Kribbella sp. NBC_01245: one gene and its partner. The protein of the gene in region 2 interacts with the protein of the main gene of each other region in a pairwise test. Links are inferred from orthologs where the notes say so. Each region holds a gene or a part of one and is shown on either strand. Other genes may lie near its edges. The genes, in order: secG and secA.

Region 1 (3,262 bases), 1.9 Mb from region 2 along the record:
GATGGACCCGACGCGCTTCCCGCAGCCCGCCGACGTACTGCGAATGGCCACGCTTGGCGGCGCGGAGGCCCTCGGTCTGGACGGCCACGTCGGTTCGCTCTCGCCGGGCAAGAAGGCGGACCTGCAAGTGATCGATCCGCGCGCGCTCAACATGGCACCGCGAGTCGACTGGATCAGCCAGCTGGTCTTCAACACCCAGCCCGCGAACGTCCAGTGGGTCTTCGTGAACGGTGTCGCCCTCAAGCGCGAGGGCCGTCTCACCACGCCGAACGTCGACCGCGTCCTCACCGACGCCCAGACCGCCAGCGACCACATCATGACGTTGCTCGGCCGCTAATCCTTTGGACAAGCGCCGGCCCGTCGCGATGGGATGGGCCGGTGCGCACGGATGAGATCACGATCGACGAGACGACGGTACGGCGAATGCTGGCGGCCCAATTCCCCGAATGGGCCGGGTTGAGCCTGCGGCCGTTCGCCTCGGGTGGCACGGTGAACGCGATCTACCGGCTCGGCGACGACAAGATGGTCCGCCTACCGCGTTTTGCGTCAAGCGTGCCCAGCGTCCGCCAGGAACACGACTTGGTACGTCGGCTTGGGCCTTTGCTCCCGTTCGACGTGCCGGATCTACTGGCCGTCGGCGAGCCGTCGGAGCTCTACCCCTTCAACTGGTCGATCTACCGCTGGCTGGACGGCGTACCGCCACTCGAAGGCGAGGCGTCACCCGCACTCGCCGAGGACCTCGCGTCGTTCGTCAACGCGTTCCGCCAGATCGACCTGCCGGACGGACGTGCCGCCTACCGAGGCGGACCGCTGACCGAACAGGACGACGAGACCCGCAAATACCTGGCCGAGTGCGAAGGCCTCATCGACGTACCAGCCGCCACCAAAGCCTGGGACGCCGCCCTCGAAGCCGAGCCGGCCCGCAGCGAAGGCTGGGTCCACGCAGACCTCATGCCGGGCAATCTCCTCGCCGCGGGTGGACGCCTCAGCGCGGTGATCGACTTCGAAACCTGCGGTGTCGGCGACCCCGCCTGCGACCTCATCCCCGCCTGGAACCTGCTCGACCCGGCCACCCGCCCGCAGTTCCGGGAGGCGCTCGACGTCGACGACGCCACCTGGCTCCGCGGCCAGGGCCGGGCCCTCTCGATGGCGATCATCCAGCTGCCGTACTACCAGCACACCAACCTGACGATGGCCGCCAACGCCCGCTACGTCATCAACCAGGTGCTCAGCGCATAAGCGAAGCGGGCCCATCCGACACCGGATGGACCCGCTTCAAACACCTGCTTCAAAAGCACGAACTCAGTAGAAGACCTCGCCGCGGGCCTTCTTGGCGCGCAGCGTCTGGACGGCCTCGGCCAGGATCTCGGCGGCCTCGGCCTCGCTGCGACGCTCCTTCACGTAGGCGAGGTGCGTCTTGTACGGCTCGATCTTCGGTGGCGGTGGTGGATTGCTCGAGTCGGTGCTGGTGGGCAGGCCACAGCGCGGGCAGTCCCACGCCTCCGGGATCGAGGCCTCGACGGCGAAAACCGTCGCGGTCTGATGTCCGTTGGCACAGAAGAACACGATGCGCTGGCGCGGCGCGGAGTCCCCGCGCTCTGCCTCACCCATCGGCCCGGCGCCGACCCTGCTACCTCGGATTGCGCTGCCACTACCGGCCACTGGAGCGTCTCCTCAGTTACCGAGCTTGTACAGCAGCCCGAGGGCGACGATGGAGGCGAACCAGATGAGCCCGATGCCCACCGTGATCCGGTCCAGGTTGCGCTCGGCCACCGAGGACCCACCGAGGCTCGACGAAACGCCACCCCCGAACAGGTCCGAAAGGCCGCCACCGCGACCTTTGTGCAGCAGAACGAGCCCCGTCAGGATGAGGCTGCAGATGACCACGACGATCGAAAAAGCGAGAATCACGAGGAGTAGCCTAACTGAAGGTCCAAGTAACGACAGATACCGGCGAACTCGTCGACCTTCAGGCTGGCACCGCCAACCAGGCAGCCGTCGACATCCGGCTGGGACATGATGCCACCTGCGCTGGCCATCTTCACCGATCCCCCGTACAAAATCCGGATCGAATCGGCCACAGCCGGGGAGAAAGTCTCCTCCAGCCGGCCCCGGATCGCCGCACAGACCTCCTGCGCGTCCTCGGGGGTGGCCACCTCGCCGGTGCCGATCGCCCAAACCGGCTCATACGCGATCACGACCTTGCGGGCCTCGTCCTGCTTGAGCCCCGCGAGTGCGCCGTCGACCTGGGCGAGGGTGTGCTCGACCTGACGGCCCTCCTTGCGGACCTCCAGCCCCTCGCCGACGCAGACGATCGGCGTGATGCCGGCCGCGAGCGCCTTGGTGGCCTTCGCGTTGACCAGCGCGTCGTCCTCACCGTGATACTGGCGGCGCTCCGAGTGACCAGCGAGCACGTAGCTGCAGCCGAGCTTGGCGAGCATCGCGGCCGAGATCTCGCCCGTGTACGCGCCCTCGTCGAACTTCGAGATGTCCTGGGCGCCGTACACGATCTTCATCCGGTCACCGTCGACCAGCGTCTGCACACTGCGCAGATCGGTGAACGGCGGCAGCACGGCGACCTCGACCCGCTCGAAGTCGTGCTTCTTATCCTGCAGGGTCCACGACAGCTTCTGCACCAGGTGCACGGCCTCGACGTGGTTGATGTTCATCTTCCAGTTGCCCGCCATCAACGGCGTGCGAGTGGTGTCGGCCATGGTCAGTCCTCTTCCAGCACAGCGAGTCCGGGCAGTTCCTTGCCCTCGAGGTATTCCAGCGACGCGCCGCCACCGGTCGAGATGTGGCCGAACGCGTCGTCGGCGAAGCCGAGCTGCCGGACGGCGGCCGCGGAATCGCCACCACCGACCACGCTCAGGCCGTCCACCTCGGTCAACGCTTGTGCGACGGCCTTGGTTCCACCGGCGAACGCCTCCATCTCGAAGACGCCCATCGGGCCGTTCCAGAACACCGTCTTGGCGGCCGCGATCTCGGCGGCGAAGGCCTTACCCGAGTCGGGACCGATGTCCAGGCCGAGCTGGTCGGCCGGGATCGCCTCGGCCGCGACCACCGTGGCGGGCGAATCGGCCTTGAACTCCGGCGCCACCACGATGTCGGTCGGCAGCACGATCTCGACACCCTTGGCCGTCGCGGCCTCCAGGTAGCCCTTGACCACATCGAGCTGGTCGTCCTCGAGCAGGCTCTTGCCGACCTCGTGGCCCTGCGCCTTGAGGAAGGTGAAGACCATGCCGCCACCGATCAGCAGCTT
Region 2 (3,704 bases):
CGGGTAGTCCCCAAAGCTCAGCGAGACCAATGCCGGTTTGAGCTCCAGCACCGCGTCGAGCTGCTCAGGCTTTTCCGAAAGCGCCCACGCCATCAGCCCCACGCCGTACGGCTTGCCGCTCTCGGCCGCGATCGCGCCCTGCTCGCGGATCCAGTCGGCCGACGCGAGGTTCCCGGCGCCGATCATCCCGAGCCCACCGGCCGTGGAGATCGCCCCGGCCAACGCCCCACCACTGGCCCCCGCCATCGGCGCCCCCACCACCGGCACCGCGACCCCGAACCGCTGCATCAACCAAGTCCGCATACCGCCATCGTGCCATCCGGCATAGAAAGACCCGCCGCCCCTCGATGAAAGGGACGGCGGGTCTTCTTGCAAGGCGAAATCAGTGCTGGTAGTGCTCCGACTGGGGGTCGCCGTGGCAGCGCTTGTACTTGCGGCCGGACCCACACGGGCAGACCGCGTTGCGCGGGGTGCCGGCGTACTCCAGGGCGCCACCCTCGACGGCGTCGGCGTGGGTCGACACCTCGTCGTCACCGTCGACCGTCGGCGAGGTGTACGTCAGCCGCTGCGGACGGCTGGACAGCAGACCCTTCGCCTGGATGCGCGGAGTGTCCTGCTGACGCGGCTCGACGTGGCGGCCGGGGAACTCGGCGACCGGTGCACCCGGCACCAGCACGTCCTCGACCTCTTCGGCGGGCACGACGTCCTGTACGTCGTCCTGGACCGGCTCGTCCTGCAGGTCGCTGACCGTGACCTCGAGGTTGAAGATGTACGCGACGGACTCCTCCTTGATGGACTCCATCATCGCGGCGAACATGTCGAAGCCCTCGCGCTGGTACTCCACCAGCGGGTCGCGCTGCGCCATCGCGCGCAGGCCGATGCCCTCGCGCAGGTAGTCCATCTCGTAGAGGTGCTCGCGCCACTTCCGGTCGAGCACGCTCAGCACCACGCGACGCTCGAGCTCGCGCATGGCCGGAGCGGACAGCGCCTCCTCGCGCCTCGCATACGCATCGTGCGCGTCCTGGGTGATGCGCTCGATCAGGAAGTCCTGGGTGAGGCCGGAGCGCTCGCCGCCGACCTCCTCGATCAGGTCCTCTTCGGTCAGCTCCGACTGGTACAGCGTGCGGAGGCCGGTGAAGAGCACCTCGAGGTCCCAGTCCTCGGCGAAACCGTCGGCGGTGGCGCCGACGACGTAGCCCTGGATGGTCTCGTCGAGCATGTCCTTGACCTGGTCCTGCAGGTCGGCACCCTCGAGCACGCTGCGGCGCTCCTTGTAGACCACGTGCCGCTGGCGGTTCATCACGTCGTCGTACTTGAGGATGTTCTTCCGGGTCTCGAAGTTCTGCGCCTCGACCTGGGCCTGCGCGGAGGCGATCGCCTTGGTGACGACCTTGTTCTCCAGCGGCACCGTGTCGTCCTCGTTGCGCGACATCGCCCAGTCGACCATCTCGCGCTTGAACAGGCGCATCAGGTCGTCCTCCAGCGACAGGTAGAACCGGGATTCGCCCGGGTCGCCCTGACGGCCGGAACGACCGCGGAGCTGGTTGTCGATCCGGCGCGACTCGTGCCGCTCGGTGCCGAGCACGTACAGCCCACCGGCGTCGCGGACCTCGACCTGCTCGTCCTTGACCTGCTGCTCGAACTGCTCCAGGACCTTCGGGTACTCCGCCTCATACTGCTCGGCGTGCTCGACCGGGTCGATCCCGCGGGCGCGCAGGTCCTTGTCGGCCAGGTGCTCGGGGTTACCGCCGAGGATGATGTCGGTACCACGGCCGGCCATGTTGGTGGCGACCGTGACCGCGCCCTTACGGCCGGCCTCGGCGACGATCGCGGCCTCGCGCGCGTGCTGCTTCGCGTTCAGCACCTCGTGCCGGATGCCGCGCTGCTTCAGCTGGGCCGAGAGGCGCTCGGACTTCTCCACGCTGGTGGTACCGACGAGGATCGGCTGGCCGGTCTCGTGCCGCTCGACGATGTCGTTCACCACGGCGTCGAACTTGGCGTCCTCGGTGCGGTAGATCAGGTCGCGCTGGTCCGCGCGCACCATCGGCTTGTTGGTGGGGATCTCCACCACGCCCAGGCCGTAGATCTTGCCGAACTCGGACTGCTCCGTCATCGCCGTACCGGTCATGCCGGCGAGCTTGTTGTACTGACGGAAGTAGTTCTGCAGGGTGATGGTCGCGAGGGTCTGGTACTCCTCCTTGATCTCGACCTTCTCCTTGGCCTCGATCGCCTGGTGCAGACCCTCGTTGTAGCGGCGGCCGTGCAGCGTCCGGCCGGTGTGCTCGTCGACGATCAGCACCTCGCCCTCGACGACCACGTAGTCCTTGTCGCGCTTGAACAGGTCCTTCGCCTTGAGGGCGTTGTTCAGGTAGCTGATCAGCGGGGTGTTGGCCGACTCGTACAGGTTGTCGATCCCGAGGTGGTCCTCGACCTTCTCGATACCGCGCTCGAGGATGGCGACGGTGCGCTTCTTCTCGTCGACCTCGTAGTCGGTCTCCGGGCGCAGCCGGTTCACCAGGTTGGCCATCTCGACGTACCAGCGCTGGCTGTCCTCGGCCGGGCCGGAGATGATCAGCGGCGTCCGGGCCTCGTCGATCAGGATCGAGTCGACCTCGTCCACGATGGCGAAGTTGTAGTCGCGCTGGACGCAGTCCTCGATCGAGGTGGCCATGTTGTCGCGCAGGTAGTCGAAGCCGAACTCGTTGTTCGTGCCGTAGGTGATGTCCTTCGAGTACGCCACCCGGCGCTCGGCCGGGGTCATCTCGGGCAGGATCACGCCGTAGTCGACGCCGAGGAAGTTGTACACCCGGCCCATCCACTCGGCCTGGAACCGCGCCAGGTAGTCGTTCACCGTGACGACGTGCACACCCTTGCCGGACAGCGCGTTCAGGTACGTCGGGAGGGTGCCGACCAGCGTCTTGCCCTCACCGGTGCGCATCTCGGCGATGTTGCCCAGGTGCAGCGCGGCGCCGCCCATGATCTGGACGTCGTAGTGGCGCTGGTGCAGCGTCCGCTTGGCGCCCTCGCGGACGACCGCGAACGCCTCGGGCAGGATCAGGTCAAGGGACTCGCCGTTGTCGACCCGCTGCCTGAAGTCGGCCGTCTGGCCGCGCAGCTCCTCGTCGCTCATGGAGACGAAGTCGTCCTCGATCGAGTTGACCAGCTTCGCGATGCCCTCGAGCCGGCGCAGGGTCTTGCCCTCGCCGATCCGCAGGACCTTGTCGACGATCTTCATCGTGGGGAGTCCACTCCTTGACTATTGCAGCCTTGTATACGGCGGGCGTTAGCCCCTCGGCCCAGGGCAGGGCAGAACGGCCGCCCGTCTGACGGGCGCAACCCATGGTACGGGGCGAGACGAGTCAACCCACCCCGCCCGCGTGAGTCGCCTCTCCTTGTCCCCACGCGCGAACCCGCCGAAAAGTTCCACGGACAGTCCGTCAGGCGGTGCGCAGCGCGATACTCAGGGCCGGCGCCAGGTCTCCACCCCCTGCCACCCGAACCGAATCGAGGCCCATCCACCCCGCCATTTGGACCAGCTCGGCGGCCAGCTCGTCCGGCGTCTCCAGCGGTGCCCCAGGCTCACCGTGCGCCGATTGGACCAGCAGCACGCCGCCGGCGCGATCCGCTTTCAGGTCGACCCTGGCCACCAGCCGATCCCCGAGCAGGAACGGCAACACGTAGTAACCGTGGACGCGCTTCTCCGC

Evidence for each region.
Region 1: the proteins of secA (region 2) and secG interact in binary tests that used the Escherichia coli proteins (3 or more experiments, as listed by UniProt). The link is inferred for Kribbella sp. NBC_01245 from one-to-one orthologs.

Annotation. Positions count from the first base shown.
Region 1 is NZ_CP108487.1:2,112,332-2,115,593, forward strand. Bases 294-3,244 are described here. They hold secG (preprotein translocase subunit SecG), read right to left. Parts: upstream 1,912-3,244; coding sequence 1,675-1,911; downstream 294-1,674. Other genes in these bases: OG394_RS09330 (amidohydrolase family protein), read left to right, coding at 294-337; OG394_RS09335 (aminoglycoside phosphotransferase family protein), read left to right, coding at 379-1,239; OG394_RS09340 (RNA polymerase-binding protein RbpA), read right to left, coding at 1,303-1,662; tpiA (triose-phosphate isomerase), read right to left, coding at 1,908-2,714; OG394_RS09355 (phosphoglycerate kinase), read right to left, coding at 2,717-3,244. In the rest of the region: more of OG394_RS09330, read left to right, coding at 1-293; more of OG394_RS09355, read right to left, coding at 3,245-3,262. UniProt on the Escherichia coli protein: Subunit of the protein translocation channel SecYEG. Overexpression of some hybrid proteins has been thought to jam the protein secretion apparatus resulting in cell death; while this may be true it also results in FtsH-mediated degradation of SecY.
Region 2 is NZ_CP108487.1:4,004,788-4,008,491, forward strand. What follows is about bases 183-3,575. They hold secA (preprotein translocase subunit SecA), read right to left. Parts: upstream 3,236-3,575; coding sequence 383-3,235; downstream 183-382. Other genes in these bases: OG394_RS17730 (NAD(P)H-dependent flavin oxidoreductase), read right to left, coding at 183-303; OG394_RS17740 (winged helix-turn-helix domain-containing protein), read right to left, coding at 3,438-3,575. Outside these bases: more of OG394_RS17730, read right to left, coding at 1-182; more of OG394_RS17740, read right to left, coding at 3,576-3,704. UniProt on the Escherichia coli protein: Required for protein export, interacts with the SecYEG preprotein conducting channel.